3 regions of the Buttiauxella sp. WJP83 genome follow, and region 1 is predicted to be linked to each of the others. Evidence: predicted binding sites of a transcription regulator. Region 1 holds the regulator's gene; each other region holds the start of a gene.

Evidence for each region. Region 1 encodes CRP, which controls carbon source genes, mostly activating them, when cyclic AMP is high. Its sites were predicted from a motif close to ATGTGANNNNNNTCACAT; they were not measured.
Region 2: OH773_RS20345 (PTS sugar transporter subunit IIC) is a predicted target of CRP. The motif match lies at 4,791-4,808, and genes of this name have one in related genera.
Region 3: OH773_RS19995 (YjcB family protein) is a predicted target of CRP. The motif match lies at 4,882-4,899, and genes of this name have one in related genera.

What each region holds. Positions count from the first base shown of each region.
Region 1 covers NZ_CP110080.1:359,542-366,791, reverse strand. Annotated here, with positions in the region: gene OH773_RS01630 (hydrolase) at 1-822, shown strand, start outside; gene OH773_RS01625 (YheU family protein) at 819-1,037, shown strand; gene OH773_RS01620 (phosphoribulokinase) at 1,285-2,163, shown strand; gene OH773_RS01615 (OsmC family protein) at 2,185-2,589, opposite strand; gene crp (cAMP-activated global transcriptional regulator CRP) at 2,901-3,533, shown strand; gene OH773_RS01605 (YccS/YhfK family putative transporter) at 3,638-5,728, shown strand; gene argD (bifunctional acetylornithine/succinyldiaminopimelate transaminase) at 5,768-6,994, opposite strand; gene pabA (aminodeoxychorismate synthase component 2) at 7,094-7,250, opposite strand, start outside.
Region 2 covers NZ_CP110080.1:4,403,662-4,410,911, forward strand. Annotated here, with positions in the region: gene OH773_RS20330 (SIS domain-containing protein) at 41-1,189, opposite strand; gene OH773_RS20335 (GntR family transcriptional regulator) at 1,293-2,024, shown strand; gene OH773_RS20340 (6-phospho-beta-glucosidase) at 2,014-3,327, opposite strand; gene OH773_RS20345 (PTS sugar transporter subunit IIC) at 3,317-4,672, opposite strand; gene OH773_RS20350 (PTS sugar transporter subunit IIB) at 4,984-5,292, shown strand; gene OH773_RS20355 (PTS lactose/cellobiose transporter subunit IIA) at 5,296-5,613, shown strand; gene rpoC (DNA-directed RNA polymerase subunit beta') at 5,686-7,250, opposite strand, start outside.
Region 3 covers NZ_CP110080.1:4,323,694-4,330,943, reverse strand. Annotated here, with positions in the region: gene uvrA (excinuclease ABC subunit UvrA) at 1-1,474, opposite strand, end outside; gene ssb1 (single-stranded DNA-binding protein SSB1) at 1,703-2,239, shown strand; gene OH773_RS20005 (M20 aminoacylase family protein) at 2,423-3,601, shown strand; gene OH773_RS20000 (ABC transporter substrate-binding protein) at 3,617-4,393, shown strand; gene OH773_RS19995 (YjcB family protein) at 4,465-4,746, opposite strand; gene soxS (superoxide response transcriptional regulator SoxS) at 4,984-5,307, opposite strand; gene soxR (redox-sensitive transcriptional activator SoxR) at 5,393-5,848, shown strand; gene OH773_RS19980 (glutathione S-transferase family protein) at 6,131-6,799, shown strand; gene ghxP (guanine/hypoxanthine transporter GhxP) at 7,173-7,250, shown strand, end outside.

The sequences.
Region 1 (7,250 bases):
CGGCAGGCAACGCATAAACCACGGTTAGTCGTTTTTCATGGTCTTGAAGGAAGCCTGCACAGCCCCTATGCGCATGGATTAATTGATGCCGCACGTAAGCAAGGCTGGCTGGGTGTAGTGATGCATTTTCGGGGGTGTAGCGGCGTACCGAATCGCAAGGAACGAATCTATCACTCCGGCGAAACCGAAGATGGAAGCTACTTCCTCAACTGGCTCAATACACGTTACGGCAACGCACCAACGGCGGCAGTCGGGTTTTCACTCGGTGGAAATATGCTTGCCTGCTTAATGGCAAAACAAGGTGCTGATTGCACACTACAGGCCGGTGTTGTGGTTTCTGCCCCACTCATGCTTGAGCATTGCAGCAAACATATCGAAACAGGGTTCTCGCGCGTTTATCAACACTATTTGTTGAATCTGTTGAAGAAAAATGCGGCGCGCAAACTGCGAAGCTATCCCGGGACGCTTCCTGTCGATATGCGTCAGCTCAAAGGAATGCGCCGCCTGCGCGAGTTTGACGATTTGATTACCTCAAAGATTCACGGTTTCGCCGATGCCATTGACTATTACCGCCAGTGCAGCGCCATGCCACTATTGCCACAAATTAAAACGCCTACGCTTATCATCCACGCTAAAGATGACCCGTTTATGGATCATCATGTGATCCCTGATAGAGCGATATTGCCCGACAACATTGAGTACCAACTGACGCGTTACGGCGGCCATGTTGGGTTTGTGGGTGGCACGCTTCGTCATCCGGAAATGTGGCTTGAGCAACGTATCCCGCAGTGGCTGTCTAAATTTTTGGAAAAATCACTATGATGATTCCCTGGCAAGATCTCCCTCCCGAAACGCTTGATAATCTGATTGAATCCTTTGTATTACGCGAAGGTACAGATTATGGTGAACAAGAGCGCTCACTAGAGCAAAAGGTGGCCGATGTTAAGCGCCAACTGCAAAGTGGAGAGGCCGTATTGGTTTGGTCAGAACTCCATGAAACGGTGAATATCATGGCCCGTGGGCAATTTCGCGGCTAAATATTAATCTTCTATACTGCATAATGCCCCTCACCCCAACCCTCTCCCAAAGGAGAGGGAGAAAAACAAAACAGACCCGCTCCAGTCCCTCTTCTGGGATAAGGAGAAAAACATGCTCAACCCAGTTCCCTCTTCGGGATAGGGAGAAGAACATGCTCAATCCAGTTCCCTCTCCTGGGGGAGAGGGTTAGGGTGAGGGCCAAACCCAGCTAAACCCACTTGTGATTACCCAGGGAGTTGTTGCCTTATGTCAGCCAAACATCCGGTTATTGCCGTAACAGGTTCCAGCGGCGCGGGAACGACCACCACCAGCCTTGCCTTTCGTAAAATATTTCAGCAACTCAATCTTCGCGCAGCCGAAGTCGAAGGTGACAGTTTCCACCGTTTCACTCGCCCTGAAATGGATATGGCTATCCGTAAAGCTCGCGATTTGGGTCGCCATATCAGCTACTTTGGCCCGGAAGCGAATGACTTCGGCTTACTGGAACAAACGTTTCTGGAGTACGGAAATACCGGGCAAGGTAAATCACGCAAGTATCTGCATACCTATGATGAAGCGGTACCCTGGAACCAAATTCCGGGGACGTTTACCCCGTGGCAGTCGCTGCCGGAACCGACTGATGTCTTGTTCTATGAAGGTTTGCACGGAGGAGTCGTCACCCCACAACATGATGTGGCGAATGCCGTCGACCTACTGGTTGGCGTAGTGCCGATTGTGAACCTGGAATGGATACAAAAACTGGTGCGGGACACCAGCGAACGCGGGCACTCAAGAGAAGCGGTGATGGACTCAGTCGTGCGTTCGATGGACGATTACATCAATTACATCACGCCGCAATTTTCCCGGACCCATATCAACTTCCAGCGCGTGCCTACCGTTGATACGTCGAACCCATTTGCGGCACGTGGTATTCCGTCACTGGATGAAAGCTTCGTGGTGATCCATTTTCGTGGGCTGGATGACATCGATTACCCGTACTTACTCGCCATGTTGCAAGGCTCATTCATTTCCCACATCAATACATTAGTGGTGCCAGGCGGCAAGATGGGACTGGCAATGGAATTGATCATGGCACCGCTAGTTAAACGGCTGGCAGAAGGTCGACACATCAATCAGGGCGGATAATTACCGCCCTGCTGACACACATTAGCCTTCAATCACTTCATAGCTATGAGTAATGTTCACAGCTTTTTCCAGCATCAGAGCGACAGAACAATACTTTTCAGCAGAGAGATCCACCGCGCGGGAAACCGCGTTATCTTTCAGTTCTTTGCCTGTCACGATGAAATGCAGGTTAATGGTGGTAAAAAGACGAGGGGCTTCTTCACGGCGCTCAGAGGTCAGTTTTACTTCGCAATCCGTCACGTTGTAGCGACCTTTTTGCAAAATAGAAACCACATCGATTGCACTGCAGCCCCCCGCAGCCATCAGAACCATCTCCATCGGACTTGGTGCTTTATCGCCAGAATTACCATCCATCAAAATCTGGTGTCCTGAAGCGGACTCCCCAAGGAAGGTTAACCCTTCTACCCACTTCACTCGTGCCTGCATGTTACTTCTCCAGTTGAAAAAACCCTTTCAGAGTACGCGGATGCAGCAAAACTGGCAACGGAAGGCGACCTGCGTCATGCTGAAACGAGACAATAGGAGACACTTGTCAAAAGCTATGCTAAAACAATCCAGATGCTACATCGATACATTGACGTAATGCATGTATGCAGAGGACGTCACTAATTACAGGCAGCAAGAATGACTTGCGTGCCATCTCCCCAAGATGGGGAATATTCTAATACTTGCAACGCCAGACAGGATGTTTAGCGTCTTGTCGTTGGTAGCTAGTTATAAACAGAGGATAACCGCGCATGGTGCTTGGCAAACCGCAAACAGACCCGACTCTCGAATGGTTCTTGTCCCATTGCCATATTCATAAGTATCCATCGAAGAGCACACTGATTCACCAGGGTGAAAAAGCTGAGACGCTGTATTACATCGTCAAGGGCTCTGTGGCTGTTCTGATTAAAGATGAAGAGGGCAAGGAAATGATCCTCTCCTATCTGAATCAGGGCGATTTTATTGGTGAGTTAGGGCTGTTCGAAGAAGGCCAGGAACGTAGTGCATGGGTTCGTGCTAAATCTGCCTGTGAAGTGGCTGAAATTTCCTATAAAAAATTCCGCCAGCTGATTCAGGTCAACCCAGACATTCTGATGCGCCTGTCTTCCCAGATGGCTCGTCGTCTGCAAGTGACATCTGAGAAAGTCGGTAACCTGGCATTCCTGGATGTGACTGGTCGTATTGCACAAACACTGCTGAACCTGGCGAAACAACCTGATGCAATGACCCACCCAGACGGTATGCAGATTAAAATTACCCGTCAGGAAATCGGTCAGATCGTGGGTTGTTCTCGTGAAACCGTTGGTCGTATCTTGAAAATGCTGGAAGATCAAAACCTGATCTCTGCTCACGGTAAAACGATCGTCGTTTACGGCACTCGTTAATCTCCGTCCTCAAAAAAGGCGTGTCACTCAGGTAACACGCTTTTTTTGTTTCTACATTTCTCTGAGTGTAGCCAACACCCACGCAACTTGTATTATGAAGAGCTATGTGGCGCCGACTGATCTACCATCCAGAAGTTAACTACGCATTGCGACAAACGCTGGTACTCTGCCTTCCTGTGGGGGTAGGATTACTGCTTGGAAATTTGCAGTTAGGTCTGCTGTTCTCGTTAGTGCCCGCCTGTTGCAACATTGCCGGCCTGGATACCCCCCATAAGCGCTTCTTCAAACGTCTGATTGTTGGTAGCACTCTTTTTGCAGTCAGCAGTTTAATCATGCAGCTTTTGCTGCTCTACACCACCGTTCCATTGCCCGTCATTCTCTTTGTTATGGCCCTTATGTTGGGGGTCACTGCTGAAATCAGCGCCCTGCATGCACGCTTACTTCCCGCCTCGCTGATTGCTGCCATTTTTACACTTAGCATGGCCGGTAACATGCCTATCTGGAAGCCGATGGCGCTGTATGTCTTTGGCACGATTTGGTATGGGGTCTTTAACTGGCTTTGGTTCTGGATATGGCGAGAGCAGCCGTTGCGCGAATCTTTAAGCCTGCTCTATCGCCAATTAGCGGATTACTGCGAAGCCAAATACGGCATGCTCACTCAGCACGTCGATCCCGAGACGGCACTTCCGCCGTTGCTGGCGCGCCAGCAAAAAGCCGTCGACTTGATTACCAACTGCTACCAACAACTGCATATGCTATCGGCGAATCAGCAAAACGGTTACAAGCATTTGTTACGCTCTTTTCAAATAGCGTTAGATCTACAAGAGCACATTTCCGTCAGTTTGCACCAACCTGCCGAGGTGCAAAAACTTGTCGCGCAAAGCCATGCGGAAGCCGTTATTCGCTGGAATGCGCAGACCATTGCGGCCCGTTTGCGTGTTCTGGCTGATGACATTCTTTACCATCGTTACCCGCAGCGTTTTACGATGGAGAAGCAAATTGAAGCCCTTGAGAAAATCGCCCGGCAGAATCCGGATAACCCAGTCGGACAGTTTTGTCATTATCACTTCAGCCGTATCGCGCGTGTATTACGCAGCCAACGCCCGCTGTACGTCAGGGATTTAATGGAAGACAGGCAACGCCGCTTACCACTGTGGGCCGCGCTGAAAAGCTATATGTCATTGAAATCAGCGGCTCTGCGCAACGCCGCCCGGTTAGGCGTAATGCTAACTATCGCCAGTATTTTTGGGGCATTTTTGCATCTCCCCAAACCCTACTGGATTTTAATGACGGTGATGTTTGTCACGCAAAACGGCTACGGCGCTACCCGAGTACGCATTCTGCACCGTTCGGCAGGTACCATTGCAGGCCTGGCCATTGCGGGTTTCGCCCTGCACTTTCACTTCCCACAAGACATTGCGTTGGCCGCGATGCTGGTCATCACGCTCGTCAGCTATCTGATCATTCGCCAAAGCTACGGCTGGGCGACAATTGGTTTTACCGTGACAGCGGTATATACCCTGCAACTGTTAACGCTCAGCGCCGAGCAATTTATTGTTCCACGTTTGATAGATACGCTGCTGGGCTGTTTGATTGCCTTCGGTGGCATGGTGTGGCTTTGGCCGCAATGGCAAAGTGGATTGCTGCGCCAGAACGCCCACGACGCACTGGAGACAGACCAGGAGGCCATTCGCCTGATTCTGAGCAACGACCCTGAACCCACGCCTTTGGCCTGGGAACGGATGAAGGTCAATCAGGCCCATAATGCGCTGTTTAATTCGCTGAACCAGGCGATGCAGGAGCCCGGTTTCAACTCGCATTATCTGGCAGATATGAAACTGTGGGTGACGCACAGCCAGTTTATCGTCGAACACATCAATGCCATGACGACTCTGGCACGCGAGCACAATATGCTGACCCCGGATTTAGCCCAGCATTATCTGCAATCATGTGAAATTGCGCTGCAACGATGCCAACAGCGGTTGCAGTACGATGGGCCTGGTGAGACGAACGATGCGAATATACTCGACCCACTGGAAGGGCTTCCGAGTGGGCCGTTGAGCACAATGGAACAACATTTACAGCGGATTTTGGGTCACCTCAGCACCATGCACACCATTTCGTCGGTTGCATGGCGCCAGCGCCCCCATCATGGTATCTGGCTGAACCGTTTACGTCGGCCTGAGAGTCAATAAACCTACGTCATCCGCCGTTTTGTCGGATGACACGGGTGCTTACACGTCTTGAGATACGATTTTCTCGACCGCTTTAGCAAAGCGCGCCATTCCTTCATCAATATCAGCCTTTTCAACGATCAAGGCTGGTGCAAAACGCATGACATCAGGCCCGGCATTCAAAACCATCACCCCTTCTTGCGCTGCCGCATGGAGGAATTCACGTGCACGGCCTTTGTATTGCGGTTTCAGCTCCGCGCCAATCAACAAGCCCATGCCGCGAATATCGCTGAACACGTCAAATTGCTCATCAATCTGCTGTAAATGCTTCACAAACTGCTGACGTTTTTCTGTGACGCCAGCCAACACTTCAGGCGTATTGATGATATCAAACGCCGCGCCGGCAACCGCACACGCCAGTGGATTCCCACCGTAGGTAGAACCGTGCGTACCAACATGGAATGCAGAGGCTATTTCCTGCGTCGTTAACATGACACTCACAGGGAATCCGCCACCCAGCGCTTTAGCGCTGGTCAAAATATCCGGTGTCACGCCGTAATGCATATACGCAAACAGTTCGCCGATACGACCCATGCCACACTGCACTTCATCAAAAACTAACAGGGCTTTGTGTTCATCGCACAGTTCGCGTAAGCCTTGCAGGAATTCTGGCGTAGCCGCCGTGACACCGCCCTCTCCCTGAATCGGCTCAACCACCACCGCACAGGTGTGATCGTCCATGACGGCTTTTACCGCATGTAAATCGTTAAACGGCACGTGGATAATATCGGCGGGTTTTGGCCCAAAACCATCGGAATATTTCGGCTGCCCACCGACAGAAACGGTAAACAAAGATCGACCGTGGAAAGCGTTATGGAACGCAATAATTTTGGTTTTGTACGGGCTATGGCGAGTGGACGCGTAATAACGTGCCAGTTTAAATGCGGTTTCATTTGCTTCAGTGCCTGAGTTCATAAACAGCACGCGTTCAGCAAAAGTGGCATCAATCAGCTTACGTCCAAGGCGCAAAGCAGGTTCGTTGGTGAACACATTACTGGTATGCCATAGCGTTTCGCCCTGGCTTTTTAACGCTTCAACTAATGCCGGATGGCAGTGCCCCAACGCCGTAACTGCGATCCCACCCGCGAAATCAACATACTCTTTTCCTTGTTGATCCCAGATACGGCTTCCCAGGCCTTTTACCGGGATAAACTCTGCCGGTGCATAAATCGGCAAAATGACTTCATCGAAAGTTGCCCGGGTAATTGCTGATTGTTCAGTTGCCATTTATTGCCTATCCCCTTTTTACGCTTCAAACGCCATGGAAGACACATGAAAATATAATCATGGAATATGCATAAAAAATCATTTAGTGGCAATAAAAAATCAATACTTCAGGAAATTGGCTAACAGCTGATGTCCCTGCTCGCTGAGAATGCTTTCCGGATGAAACTGCACGCCTTCCAGCGTCAGCTCGCGATGGCGAATACCCATAATCTCTTGCTTATCGGTCCAGGCCGTCACGTCAAAACACTCTGGTAGC
Region 2 (7,250 bases), 660 kb from region 1:
AGTGACAGGCAGGCTGCCAACGCACATGTAACTTGAAGTATTAAGGGTATACGGTCACTTTGGCGACCTTAGCCACTTTGCCATCACTAGAAGGCGTGTCCGGTGTCACGCCTAATTCAATCGCGCTATAAAGCCCGGCCAGTTGCGCGAACACCACATAAATTAACGCAGCCCAGGATTCGTGGTAATCCACCAGTTCAGGAGCAGCAAAATGGAAATAGCGATCCCCCGGTTTGCTTCCGGCTGGCAACACATCATGACCGATAGCGATAACCTGTGCCGCTGGGCTGCGCTCACGCGTCAGCTCCGTCATCATATCGCTGTCATAACGGTGGATTTCCGGGCGAGCAGCGAGATAGCCAATGTTGGTCGCATCACGATTGATGATCAGTTTCGGGCCGTGGCGGAACTCCAGCATGGAATGCCAGGCCGTCATCACATTGCCGTTGCCCATCTCCAGCAATTTGAGGCTGGTTTCACAGGCAATGGCTTTTAGCGATAACGAGCCGACAGCGACAACGTTATTACGTAATTGCGCCGCCCACTGTTCAATATCCGCCGCATAGTGAGTCAAAAAGTGGTGCATGCCACGCTGTAAAATCGGCAACACTTTTTCGGCTTCTGCCCAACCCGCAGGAGCCACCAGCAACATCAGATACCACAGCGGAACAGTAAATTCGGATGTGGCGGCAAAACTGCCATTTGAAGTGCCTTCTGGCACCGGGATAAACAACCCTTCGGCATGCTGTTGGGCGAGTTGTACAAGACGGCTGTTGGCGTTGTTAGTTACCGCCAGATGGCGCATCTTCGGGTAAGCCGCAAGAGCACGCTCCACGACTTTTACGGTTTCCGGTGTATTACCTGAACTACTAACAGAAACCAGTACACAGTTTTCTGGAATGTTATCAGGTGCAAGGACCAGGTCCGTTGCCGGTATAACGTCAATCGAGTTTGGCACCACGCTGCGTAACCAGTTAACGCTCGCTTGCGCGGCTAACAAAGAGGAACCCGCGCCAGTGATGACAATGCGCGTGTGGGAATCGCTTTTGCTCCAGAACGCGTCAATCTCAGGCTGGCGCGCTTTTATGCTTTCAAAGCCTTCTTGCCACAGGCGTGGTTGAGCCACAATCGCTTCAACGGTTAAACGGGCTCCCTTTTGCTGCCAGTACGCTTGATTATGATTTAACATGTTTATTTTCCACCTGTTATGGAACTTGCGCCGCGCCGGAAAAGTGCTTTAGCATGCCGACTCGCGCATTTTTAAATTCATTAACAACCCGATCGAGGGAACCATGAAACCGGTATACATCCTTATTCGCGATACATTGAAGCGCGAAATTCAGAACCAAAAATACCCGGTTGGCTCCCTGATCCCATCTGAGCGTGAGCTGGCAGAAACCTATCAGGTCACGCGTGCTACGGTGCAAAAAGCCATCGCTCAAATGGAGCAAGAAGGCTTGGTTAAAAAAGTGATCGGCAAAGGCACCTATGTAAACCGCACCTTTGCGCCACCGGTTTATCTTCTCAACCCTGATGGCGAGAGCAGCGCGCTGGGTGTCACCAAAGAACTGAGCAACAAAGTGACGATTACCAGCCGCCTGATTTACCATGTTCAGCAACCTGCCGGTGATTACCTGGCAAACCAGTTTGGCGTTCTCGCCAGCGAACCTGTTCATGCCATCCGCCGCGTTCGCCTGTTTAACGGTACGCCGGTATTAGTTGAAGACAGTTACATTCCCTTAGCGATTGTCGATTCCATTGACGACGACGTGCTGCAAAACCATTCCCTGTATGCGTTTATCGAAGAGAAGTGCCAGCAAAAAATCGGCGGTACAGACTCCGTTGTGGGTGCCAGCCTGTTTGATGATGAGATGGCGGCACTGCTCGACATTCCGGTAAATTCACCCATGCTGCATATCAAAGAAAGCACCTGGCTTGAGGACGGCACGGTCTTTAACTACTCGTGGAGCTACAACCGTGGCGACCTGTTTAGAATGCGCAGCCGAAAAATCCTTATTCCTTAAAGAATTGCGGTAAATATTCGCGATGGGCTTCGAGTAACTCGTCGAGCACCAGTTTTGCCACTTTGCCCGAAGGCACCAGCGGGTTCAGCGTTAACGCCTGCAAAGCCGCGCCGTAATCCCCCGTCACTGCGGCTTCCACAGCCATTTCTTCCCACGACTTCATCAGTGAAACCAGGCCGGAAACCGTGGCCGGTAACGGATCGTTATTCAGAGGGATCGCACCGTATCGCCCAATCACGCAGGTGGTTTCGATAGCCACATTATCCGGCAATGAGCGAATCGCGCCGTTGTTACGCACATTCACCGTCATCAGCAAGTTCTTGTCGTTATAAATGGCGCTAATCAGCTCACAAGCCGCTTCGGAGTAATACGCGCCGCCTCGCTGTTCAAGTTGCTTCGGTTTTTCATGCAATTGCGGGTTTTTGTAGAGCTCAAATAGCTCATGCTCAACCGCCTGCACCACTTCCCCACGCGTTCCATGCTCCTCGAACTCATGAAGCTGTTTTTCCAGAACATCGCTTGTGGCGTAGTAATACTGATGATACGGGCAAGGGATGACGCCGAGATGCTGGACTTGTTCCTGGAGCCACGGAATATCCGGGATATTTTTGGGTTTATGGGCGCTGTCATATTTAAGATTGCGCAGCACATCTGGCATCACGTCTTTACCGTCCATGTAAACATGGGTGCCATAAAGGAAATGGTTCAGCCCGACAAGTTGGAGCAGGAAACGGGATTTATCCACGCCGAGGATTTCAGCCACCATGCGCTGCATTGACTGGGAAAGGTTACACAACCCAACGCATTTTATTGTGCTGTGTTTTAGAACCGCTTCAGTAACGATACCGCTTGGATTGGTGAAGTTAATCAGCCACGCATCCGGGCATAACTCTTCCATGTCGCGGCATATATCCAGAATGACCGGGATGGTGCGCAGTGCTTTCGCGAGGCCGCCTGCACCATTGGTTTCCTGGCCGATTAAGCCATGAGAAAGAGGGATTCGTTCGTCTTTGATACGCGCATCCAATTGCCCGACACGCAATTGAGTCGTCACAAAATCAGCATCTTTCAACGCTTCACGCCGGTCGAGGGTCAGGTGAACCTGGCAATCAATGCCTGCCGCCTCAACCATGCGCTTGGCCAGACTACCGACGATTTCGAGCTTTTCGCGCCCTGCTTCAACATCCACCAGCCAGATTTCGCTAATCGGCATTTCAGCATAACGCTGAATAAAACCTTCGATAATCTCCGGCGTATAAGAGCTGCCGCCGCCAATGGTGACTATTTTTAATTTACGATTCATTGCGTAATCCTTCTTTATATTCCAGGACAACCTCATCCTGATTAACGATATTTTCTTCCTGCTCGTTTTCATCACGCAGATATTGTTTATCCAGCGTCATCACGAACGGATAATAAATGGTCATGGCAACGGCGAGGTTAATGGCCTGGAAAAGCATGCCTTTCCAACCACAGATTAAAAAACCGCTAATAAATATTGGCGTCGTCCACGGAATTTCTAGACCAGATGTCAAGGGCAGCCAACCAAAAGCCATCGCGCTATAAGTTATTACGCACAGCACCACCGGAACGATGATAAAAGGAATAAATAACAGTGGATTCAGAGCAATAGGAACGCCGAATATAATTGGCTCGTTAATATTAAAAATAGCGGCTGGCGAGGCGAGTTTAGCAATTTCCCGCATGCGCTTGCTTTTGGCGCGGAACAACATGACCAGCAGCATGGCGAGGGTGAACCCGGTGCCACCGCAAATCAAAAATACATCGCGGAATTGCTGAGTAATAATGTTGACTGGTGGCAATCCCTGCTTCATTGCCTGCATGTTCTCAAGCGTCAATGAACGCCATATTGGCCCCATAATGGCCGTGACAATCGAGTCGCCGTGCAAACCAAAAAACCAGAAGAAGCTGACAAAGAACTCCGCCACCATTTGCGATGGCAAGGTGTTCCCCAGCTGCATCATCGGGGCTTGCAGCACTTTAAAGATCATCTCCTGCGCCGTGCCAAACGGGGTGACCTCAAACAACATACGAGCCAGCCAGAATAGCAGCACGATCAGAAACGACGGGATCAGCGAGCTAAAACTGTTCGCCACCGCAGGTGGAACACTGTCAGGCATCGAAATCGTCAAGCGTGGGTGATTAAACAAACGATACAGGCGCACAGAAGTAACCGTAATAATCAGTGCCAGAAATAACCCCTGCGCACCCAATGCAAAGGTCGGGATAACATCACTGATTACGGCACCGTTTTCCTGGGGTAATTTGTAAGGTGTCACGATCAAAAAACTTACCAGAGAAATTAACGCACAAGATATTTCATTAAGCTTCCAGCGTTTTGCCAGGCTAATACTCGTGCTAATCACCACCAGCAATGCCATTACGGAATAAGTTGCATCCAGCACATAATTCAGCTGGCTAATAAACTTCTCACCAAAATGTCGAATAATAAATTCGCTATAGCCCGGAATAGGTAAATTGGCGACCAGCAAAAAGAAAGAGCCGATAATCAGAAACGGCATAATCCGAATGAAGCCATCTTTGATGGCTGAGAGATAATCATTCCCTTCGATCTTCATTGCCAGAGGCAATATTTTTCTTTCCATAAATGCAGTGAAATTATTCATGTTGTGGCTCACTGTGCTGGTTTTTAGTTTTAGTGGTATATACCACTCGTTAGAGCCTATGTACTTCTGTATTTTCTGTCAATGGACGGTAAAGCGGTTTGAGGGGATTAAGTGTTTTATGTGACCATCGACACAAACAGCAGTGACTAACGTTTGTGACAATCGCCATCCTGGAAACGGAAAATGTAACCGGTTTCAGCTTATCTGAGTTTCTTTTGTGATAGCTCACGCACATTCATCGCAAAGCGGTTGTTGTACTGAGGCGTCACGGATAATTATCTGTATATCGAACGGACACTGAGAGCAGATCTATGAAGAATATCGTTTTGTGTTGTGCAGCGGGTATGTCGACTAGCATTTTGGTCCAACGCATGAAGGACGCCGCTCAGAAGAAAGGTATTGAAGTCTCTATCAAGGCAGTGCCGGTTGCCGAATTCAAAGACAATATCGACACCGCCGATATTGTGCTGTTAGGCCCACAAGTTAAATATGAACACGCCAAACTTCAGGCTATCGCAGAGCCGATGGGTAAAACCGTTGCCGTCATCGATATGATGGATTACGGCATGATGAAAGGTGATGTCGTTCTGGATAAAGCTTTGAAAATGATGGAGTCGTAAAACGTGGAAGATTTAGAAACGATTATCATGGAATTGTTGGTCAATGCGGGTAGCGCACGTAGCCAGGCACTGACAGCACTGCAAATGGCGCGTAAAGGTGATTTCGCAGCGGCTGAACAAGCGATGGAAGAATCTCGTGAGTTTGTGAAACATGCGCACAAAATTCAGACCCAGCTTATCGGGTTAGATGAAGGCACCGGTAAACTTCCAGTCAACTTGATTACCGTGCATTCGCAGGATCACCTGATGAATGCGATGGTGATTCAGGATTTAGCCGAAGATATGATTGAATTGTATCGCCGTATCCCCTTGGTTAACTAACGTCTTTCATTAAGGTTCAGGCGAAAAAAAACCGCTCTTTCGAGCGGTTTTTGTTTTTAGCGACTCTAACGATTAATCGTCGTTGCCACCGAGGTTTCCTGCGTTCAGCAATTCTGCGAGGCTCGCAGTTGCATCAGCTGCAGTCACCTGAGGTACAACTGGCGCTTCGCCCGCTGCACGACGGCGCATACGATCCTGGTGATACGCATAACCGGTACCAGCGGGGATCAAGCGACCCACGATTACGTTCTCTTTCAGGCCGCGCAGTTCGTCACGTTTACCCGCAACAGCTGCTTCGGTAAGCACACGAGTTGTCTCCTGGAACGATGCCGCGGAGATGAAGGACTCGGTTGCCAGAGAGGCTTTGGTGATACCCAGCAGATCACGTGTGAAGGACACGTTAATCTTGCCGTTCGCTTCCAGTTCGCGGTTAGCGATCTTGACGCGAGAGTATTCAGCCTGCTCACCTTCCAGGAAGTCAGAACCACCAGCGCTAACGATAGTTGCTTTACGCAACATCTGACGCACGATGACTTCGATGTGTTTATCGTTAATCTTAACGCCTTGCAGACGGTAAACGTCCTGCACTTCGTTGGTGATGTAACGAGTCACAGCATACACGCCACGCAGACGCAGAATGTCATGCGGAGATTCTGGACCATCGGAAACAACGTCACCGCGTTCTACCACTTCGCCTTCGAACACGTTCAGCTGACGCCACTTAGGAATCATCTCTTCGTAAGCATCGCTGCCATCAAGTGGAGAGATTACCAGACGGCGCTTGCCTTTGGTTTCTTTACCGAAGGAGATGATCCCGCTGATTTCAGCAAGGATAGCTGGCTCTTTCGGACGACGTGCTTCGAACAAGTCCGCAACGCGTGGCAGACCACCGGTAATATCCTTGGTACCGCTGGATTCCTGAGGAATACGCGCCAGGGCATCACCCGCACTGATCTGAATGCCATCTTCCAACTGAACAATTGCTTTACCCGGCAGGAAGTACTGCGCTGGCATATCGGTACCAGGGATCAGTACGTCATTGCCTTGAGCATCAACAATTTTCAGAGCAGGACGCAAGTCTTTACCACCTGCGGTACGTTCTGCAGAATCCAGAACAACCAGAGATGACAGACCTGTCAGTTCGTCGGTCTGACGAGTAATGGACTGGCCGTCGATCATGTCAGTAAAGCGGATGAAACCACTTACTTCAGATATGACTGGCATGGTGTGCGGATCCCAGTTTGCTACGGTTTCGCCCGCTGCAACCTGCTCGCCATCACCTTTACCCATTACCGCACCGTAAGGAACTTTATAGCTCTCTTTAGTACGACCGAATTCGTCAATCAGTTTCAGTTCAGTGTTACGAGAAGTCACTACCAGTTTACCGGCAGAGTTCACAACAGACTTCGCGTTGCTGAGCTTGATGCTACCTTTGTTCTTAACCTGAATGCTGGATTCAGCAGCAGAACGAGATGCCGCACCACCGATGTGGAACGTACGCATCGTCAGCTGAGTACCTGGTTCACCGATGGACTGTGCCGCGATAACCCCGATAGCTTCACCTTTGTTGATGATGTGGCCACGAGCCAGGTCACGACCATAGCAGTGAGCACATACGCCGAAGTCAGTTTCGCAAC
Region 3 (7,250 bases), 740 kb from region 1:
CTTCACCACCGGAAAGGGTTTCAGCAGAACGCGAAAGTGACAGGTAGTTCAGGCCGACGTTAACCAGGAACTTCAGGCGATCGCCAATCTCTTTCAGCACTTTCTCCGCGATTTGCGCCCGCTGGCCGCTGAGCTTCATGTTCTGGAAGAATTCCATCGCATGGCCGATGCTCATATCTGAGATGGTCGGCAGCGGCGTATTTTCGACATACACATGACGTGCTTCGCGACGCAGACGTGTACCTTCGCAGCTTGAACATGAACGGTTGCTGATAAATTTCGCCAGCTCTTCGCGCACCGCAGAAGATTCTGTCTCTTTATAGCGGCGCTCCATATTATGCAAAACGCCTTCAAACGGATGGCGGCGCACGGACGTATCGCCACGATCGTTGATATATTTGAATTCAATGCTTTCTTTACCTGAACCATTGAGCACCACGTTTTTCACGCTGGCGCTCAGTTCATTCCACGGCGTTTCGATATCGAATTTATAATGCTCGGCCAGCGAACGCATCATCGTGAAGTAATAGAAGTTACGGCGATCCCAGCCGCGAATCGCACCGCCAGCCAACGAAAGCTCACCGTTTTGCACCACACGCTCTGGGTCGAAATACTGCTGCACGCCCAGCCCATCACAGGTTGGGCAAGCACCGGCCGGGTTGTTGAACGAAAACAGGCGCGGTTCCAGTTCGCGCATGCTGTAGCCGCAGATTGGGCAGGCGAAGTTAGCTGAGAACAACAGCTCCTCGGCTTTCTCGTCGTCCATATCGGCAACAACCGCAGAACCACCGGATAAATCCAACGCTGTCTCAAACGACTCTGCCAGGCGCTGTGCTAAATCTTCACGGACTTTGAAGCGGTCAACCACCACTTCAATAGTATGTTTTTTCTGTAATTCGAGCTTAGGCGGATCGGAAAGATCGCACACTTCTCCGTCGATCCTTGCGCGGATATAACCCTGACTTGCCAGGTTTTCCAGCGTTTTGGTGTGCTCGCCTTTTCTATCTTTAATGATGGGGGCGAGCAGCATCAGGCGCTTGCCTTCAGGCTGCGCTAAAACGTTATCGACCATCTGGCTAACGGTCTGTGCCGCCAGCGTGACATTGTGGTCCGGGCAGCGTGGCTCACCCACGCGGGCATACAGCAGGCGCAGGTAGTCGTGAATTTCAGTGATAGTACCGACGGTTGAACGCGGGTTGTGCGACGTGGATTTCTGCTCGATAGAAATAGCAGGTGACAAACCTTCAATGTGGTCGACATCCGGCTTTTCCATCAAAGAGAGGAACTGACGCGCATAGGCGGAGAGGGACTCAACGTAACGACGTTGCCCCTCGGCGTATAAGGTGTCGAAAGCCAGTGAGGATTTGCCAGAACCCGAAAGCCCAGTCACGACAATCAGCTTGTCGCGTGGAATCACGAGGTTAATATTTTTGAGATTGTGGGTGCGGGCGCCCCGAACTTCGATCTTATCCATTCACCTTTCCCGGTTTAAACGCTTTTTGCCAGGCCGCACAGGAGGCCGCCGACGATCACAAACGGCTAATTATGACACAATAAAACCTGAATGGATATCCAGTGTTTTAATGCAACACTGTATACCCTGACGAGATTCTGGAATGCATCCCGCAGCTATAAACATTAGAGGTGGCGTGGTAGAATCGAGGGTTTACACTATTCATACAACGTTTCAGGAGACACGATCATGGCCAGCAGAGGCGTAAACAAGGTGATTCTCGTCGGGAATCTGGGTCAAGACCCGGAAGTACGCTACATGCCAAATGGTGGCGCAGTTGCCAACATTACTCTGGCCACGTCAGAGTCCTGGCGCGATAAGCAAACCGGCGAAACCAAAGAAAAGACTGAATGGCACCGTGTAGTGCTGTTCGGCAAACTGGCAGAAGTGGCGGGTGAATACCTGCGTAAAGGCTCCCAGGTTTATATCGAAGGCGCATTGCAGACGCGTAAATGGACTGACCAGGCTGGCGTTGAAAAATACACCACCGAAGTCGTGGTTAACGTTGGCGGTACCATGCAAATGTTGGGTGGCCGTGCAGCAGGCGGTGCTCCAGCAGGTGGCGGTAATCCAGGTCAGCAGCAAGGTGGTTGGGGTCAGCCTCAGCAACCGCAGCAGGGTGGAAACCAGTTCAGCGGCGGCGCGCAATCTCGTCCGCAGCAGAGTGCACCAGCACCATCTAACAATGAACCACCAATGGACTTTGACGACGATATTCCATTCTGATATTTGGAATAAAACGTTATTAAAAACCTCGCGCACATGCGGGGTTTTTTTATATCCAAAAACGGTGATCCTATTAGCAATCTGAATGTATTTCATTTTGCCATAAGTAATCCCACTTGCATTAAAACGTTATCCAGCTAAGTTATTTTGTGCAAACACAATAAAACTCCACCGGAGAACAGCATGACGGATTTCGTTATTCCAGAAATAAAAGCATCTGAAGCTGAGATGATAGCAATACGGCATTATCTACATGCGAATCCAGAATTAAGTCTGGAGGAGTTTAAAACCAGCGACTTAGTGGCCCAACAGCTTGAAACTTGGGGCTATAAAGTCACTCGTGGTATTGGTACCACAGGTGTTGTCGGGACGTTTAAAAAAGGGGATTCAACTAAATCTATCGGCCTGCGTGCGGATATGGATGCACTGCCTATCTTTGAAGAAACCAATTTACCGTGGGCCAGTACCGTTCCCGGAAAAATGCATGCCTGCGGTCATGATGGACACACCACCATTCTATTAGCCGCTGCCAAATATATTGCCTCACCAGCCTGCGAGTTTAACGGCACAGTGCACCTCATTTTCCAGCCTGCCGAAGAAGCCATTGGCGGTGCGGATTTAATGATTAAAGAGGGGCTGTTTGATCGTTTCCCATGCGACCGTATTTTTGGTCTGCACAACATGCCGGGCTTACCCGTAGGTAAGTTAGGGTTTTATTCAGGCAATTTTATGGCCTCGGCGGATACGGTGAAAATTACCATTAAAGGTTACGGCGGCCATGGCGCTTACCCGCAACGTACCGTTGACCCTATCGTGACGGGGGCTGCATTAATTACCGCGCTGCAAACCATTGTTTCCCGCAATGTGACGCCGGGTGAAACCGCTATTGTGACCGTGGGGACTTTCCAGTCCGGTATTGCATCAAACGTTATCCCGGATAGCGCAGTGATGGAATTAACCGTGCGTGCCATGAAACCAGAAATCCGCGATTTATTAATTAAAAGAATTGAAGAATTAGCCGATCTCACGACGAAAAGCTTTGGCGCAAGTTGTGATGTGGAAGTTTACGATTCCTATCCTGTGCTGATTAACGATGATGAACAAACTGCATTTGCCCGCGAGTTGGCTGTCGATTACTTCGGTAAAGATGCGGTGCTCGATAAAGTTCTCCCTTCAACGGGCAGCGAAGATTTTGCGTTTATGCTGCAAGAAAGACCGGGCAGTTATTTCTTATTAGGGAATGGAGAAAAGGGCGATAAAGGTGGCTGTATGGTGCATAACCCGGGTTATGATTTTAATGATGATATTATTTCAACCGGCGCATCATTCTTTTCCCGTTTAGTTCAAGCTTATTGTCGTTAATTCACTGGAGCGAATATGAAAAAATATCTACTGCCGTTAATTGCTCTGCTGGCGACAAGTTCGGCGTTGGCAAATAATATTAAAGAGATCCGTTTTGGCGTTGACCCCACATTTGCTCCTTTTGAATCGAAAGATGCCAATGGGAAAGTGGTTGGTTTTGATATTGATTTGGGTAATGCTATTTGCGAGAAACTTCAGGCAAAATGTATTTGGGTTGAAAATAACTTTGATGCAATTATTCCTGCCCTGCAGGCGAGAAAGTTTGACGCTATTCTTTCCGGAATGTACATGACGGAAAAACGCAAAGAGCAAGTTGCTTTTACGGATAAGATTTATAACGGTCCGGTATTCCTCGTGGCAAATAAAAAAACTGATATTAAGCCGGATGTTGAGCAGTTGAAGGGCAAAACGATCGGTGTGGAACAAGGTTCAGCTCAGGAAACCTTCGCCAACAAAAACTGGCGCAGTGCAGGCGTGAATGTTGTCTCTTATCAGGGCGCTGATATGGTCGTACGGGATTTAGAATCCGGGCGTATTGATGGCGCTGTGCTTTCTGGCGTAATGGCAGAATACAGTTTCCTTAAAAAACCGCAGGGTAAGGATTTTACCTTTGTGGGGGGCGCATTGCAGGATCCTGAATTATTCGATGCGGGTGCCGCTATTGGCTTGCGTAAAGATGACACGGAATTGCGCGAAGCGATTAATGGCGCGATTAGCCAAATCCTCGCCGATGGAACCTATAAAAAGCTGGCATCAAAATACTTTAGTTTTGATATCTACTCAGGAACCTAAACATACTCTGTCGATGTACAAAAACAAAAATGGCCTCGAAAGAGGCCATTTACATTTTCAACGCAGACTCATCAGGTCATTACCATCGGCCATTCCGGCGGGGCATGACTTGAGATCTCAATCATAATGTCTTTAAACGATGCCCAGATTACCGGGAAATCGGCCAACTCCAGTCCCAGTAAACCCGTCGCAAACCACAAGGCAGATGCAATCCCCAACATACTGCTGACGATAGCAAAAAACGTGTAATCGGATTTGCGAAACTGGATATTCAACGTACTGGCTAAAAACATCAGAACTGCACTGACTAAAGGCCAGCGCATTAATAAAACGCTGGTAGTGATTGCTGCCATGAAAATTGTCCTTTATCACATAACTCATTACGCTCAACGGTTATGCGCGACACAAGGCGCAGCAATTACAGCACAGGGACCGTCTGGAAAATGAGTGGGTACAGAAAATGTAAGAAGAATCCCGTTACACAGGATGTGTGAACTATATCACATTTGTTCTTTTAATCACCACACTTGTAGCGCATTTTCTGTTCCGCTTTATCGACGTGCTCAGCGACAAAATTCTGGCAAACCGGGTCAGGCGTGATGACGATAGTCAGTTGGCGTGCGGTCAAACTCACGGCGAAACACGCGTGAGAAAGTCTGCTGAGAGACATAACCGTAATCCATCGCGATATCAAAAATGGGGCGTCGGGTGTTGCGTAACTCTTTCGCCGCCATCAACAAACGGCGCTGCCGAATATATTCACCCAGAGTTTGGCGCTTCACGGTACGGAACATCCTTTGCAGATACCATTTTGAATAACCAGATTTTTTTGCCACAACATCAATGTTCAGCGGTTGATCAATATGATCGTCAATCCATTCAGTCAAAGTTTGAATAATATCCTGATGTGCCATAAGCCTTCCCCAAGCCCGATTACAATTAGCAGGTTTTGTTGGCAGCGAGTATAATTCCTCAAGTTAACTTGAGGTAAAGACCATTTTGGAAAAGAAATCACCCCGATTTAAATCTTTGCTAAGCCCTGGTGAAGTTGCGAAGCGCAGCGGTGTGGCGGTTTCTGCGTTGCACTTCTATGAAAGCAAAGGACTCATCAAAAGCGTACGTAACAGTGGAAACCAACGGCGCTACACGCGTGATGTGCTGCGAAACGTGGCAATCATTAAAATTGCGCAGCGCATTGGCATTCCACTGGCGACGATTGGTGAAGAGTTTGGTGTGCTACCTGACGGGCATAAAATTAATAAAAACGACTGGAAAAAGATGTCGTCGCAATGGCGCGAAGAACTCGAGCGGCGCATTCATACGCTAACGGCGTTGCGCGATGAACTGGATGGCTGCATTGGTTGCGGTTGCCTGTCCGGGGCCGATTGTCCATTGCGCAATCCTGGTGACACGCTGGGTGAGCAAGGAACGGGGGCGCGTCTGCTTGAGGACTAAAATGGAATTGGATGAAAAACTAAAGCGCCAAACATCGGCGCTTTAGTTTTTCCCGGTCTTTGTCTTTCGATCTATCCCGCTTTTCGCAAGGAGGGTTTCCCCCGACATCAGCGTCCCTCAATCACACATTCTCAGGAGGTTCCGGATTGCACTGACAATTTAAGTGTAGATCCCCTTCGTCAGGTTTCAAGGCTTTTTGAGTGTTTTTTGCACAATTCTAATACTTCACTTTTTGCCCATTTACCTATAGTTAACTCATCTTGCTAAACAGAAGGTTAACTCATGCTTATCGTCCATCATCTCAATAACTCTCGCTCACAGCGTATTTTATGGATGCTTGAGGAGCTGCAGGTGCCGTACCAGATTGTTCGCTATGAGCGCGAACCCACGATGCTGGCACCCGAGTCGTTAAAAGCGGTGCATCCGTTGGGAAAGTCGCCGGTGGTGGAAGATAACGGCAACATCCTCGCCGAGTCGGGCGCAATCATTGAATACCTGCAAGAAACCTACGATCTCGAAAGTCGTTACAAACCGATTTCCAGCGAAGAAAAGCTGCGTTATCGCTTTTGGCTGCATTACGCCGAGGGATCGTTAATGCCACTGTTAATGATGAAACTGGTGTTCGGCAGTCTGGGAAAGGAGCCAGTGCCGTGGTTGCTGCGTCCGGTGGGTAATTTATTGGGGCAGGGAGTGCAAAAGGCTTATCTGAACAAACAGATTATGACTCATGCGCGCTATCTCGAAGATTCACTGCAAAAAAATCCGTGGTTTGCAGGCCAGGCCTTCAGTGCAGCGGATATTCAAATGAGTTTCCCGGTCATTGCTTTACTGTCTCGTGGCGGTATCAACGATTTACCCAATCTGCAAAATTGGTTTAGTAAGGTACAAACGCGACCGGCCTGGCAGCGAGCAATCGAACAGGGTGGATCGTTCGAAATCCCTGGCCAATGAGCTATCGAAAAATCCTATGAGTCAGGAAAATTCATTACCGGTATCTTGCATCATTGTTGCTAAATTGCGCATCGACGATAACGTTTGCGCACGAGGTGGCGATAATTTAGCCAGCTAACGCGTTTTTCAGCAAAAAGCGGCAAAGTTCGGTTGAAAATCCATGTAAGAAGGCCGGATAATCGTTTGCCTTAATATTTACACCCAGTTTGTATACGCGGAGTTAAACGTTTGCTTTTTTTGTGACGCCCTTTTTTGTCGCAAACGCAGCACAGGGATTAATTCGTAGTATTTAAGAATTTGAACGTTTAATCAGCAGTGGATTGTCCACCACGTATACCGACATCATCATAAAAATCTCAGGGGATTTTTCACTATGTCTAATCATTCTCCGCGTGCAACCGGCGGTCTTGATGCCTGGTTCAAAATATCTGCACGTGGCAGTACCGTTCGT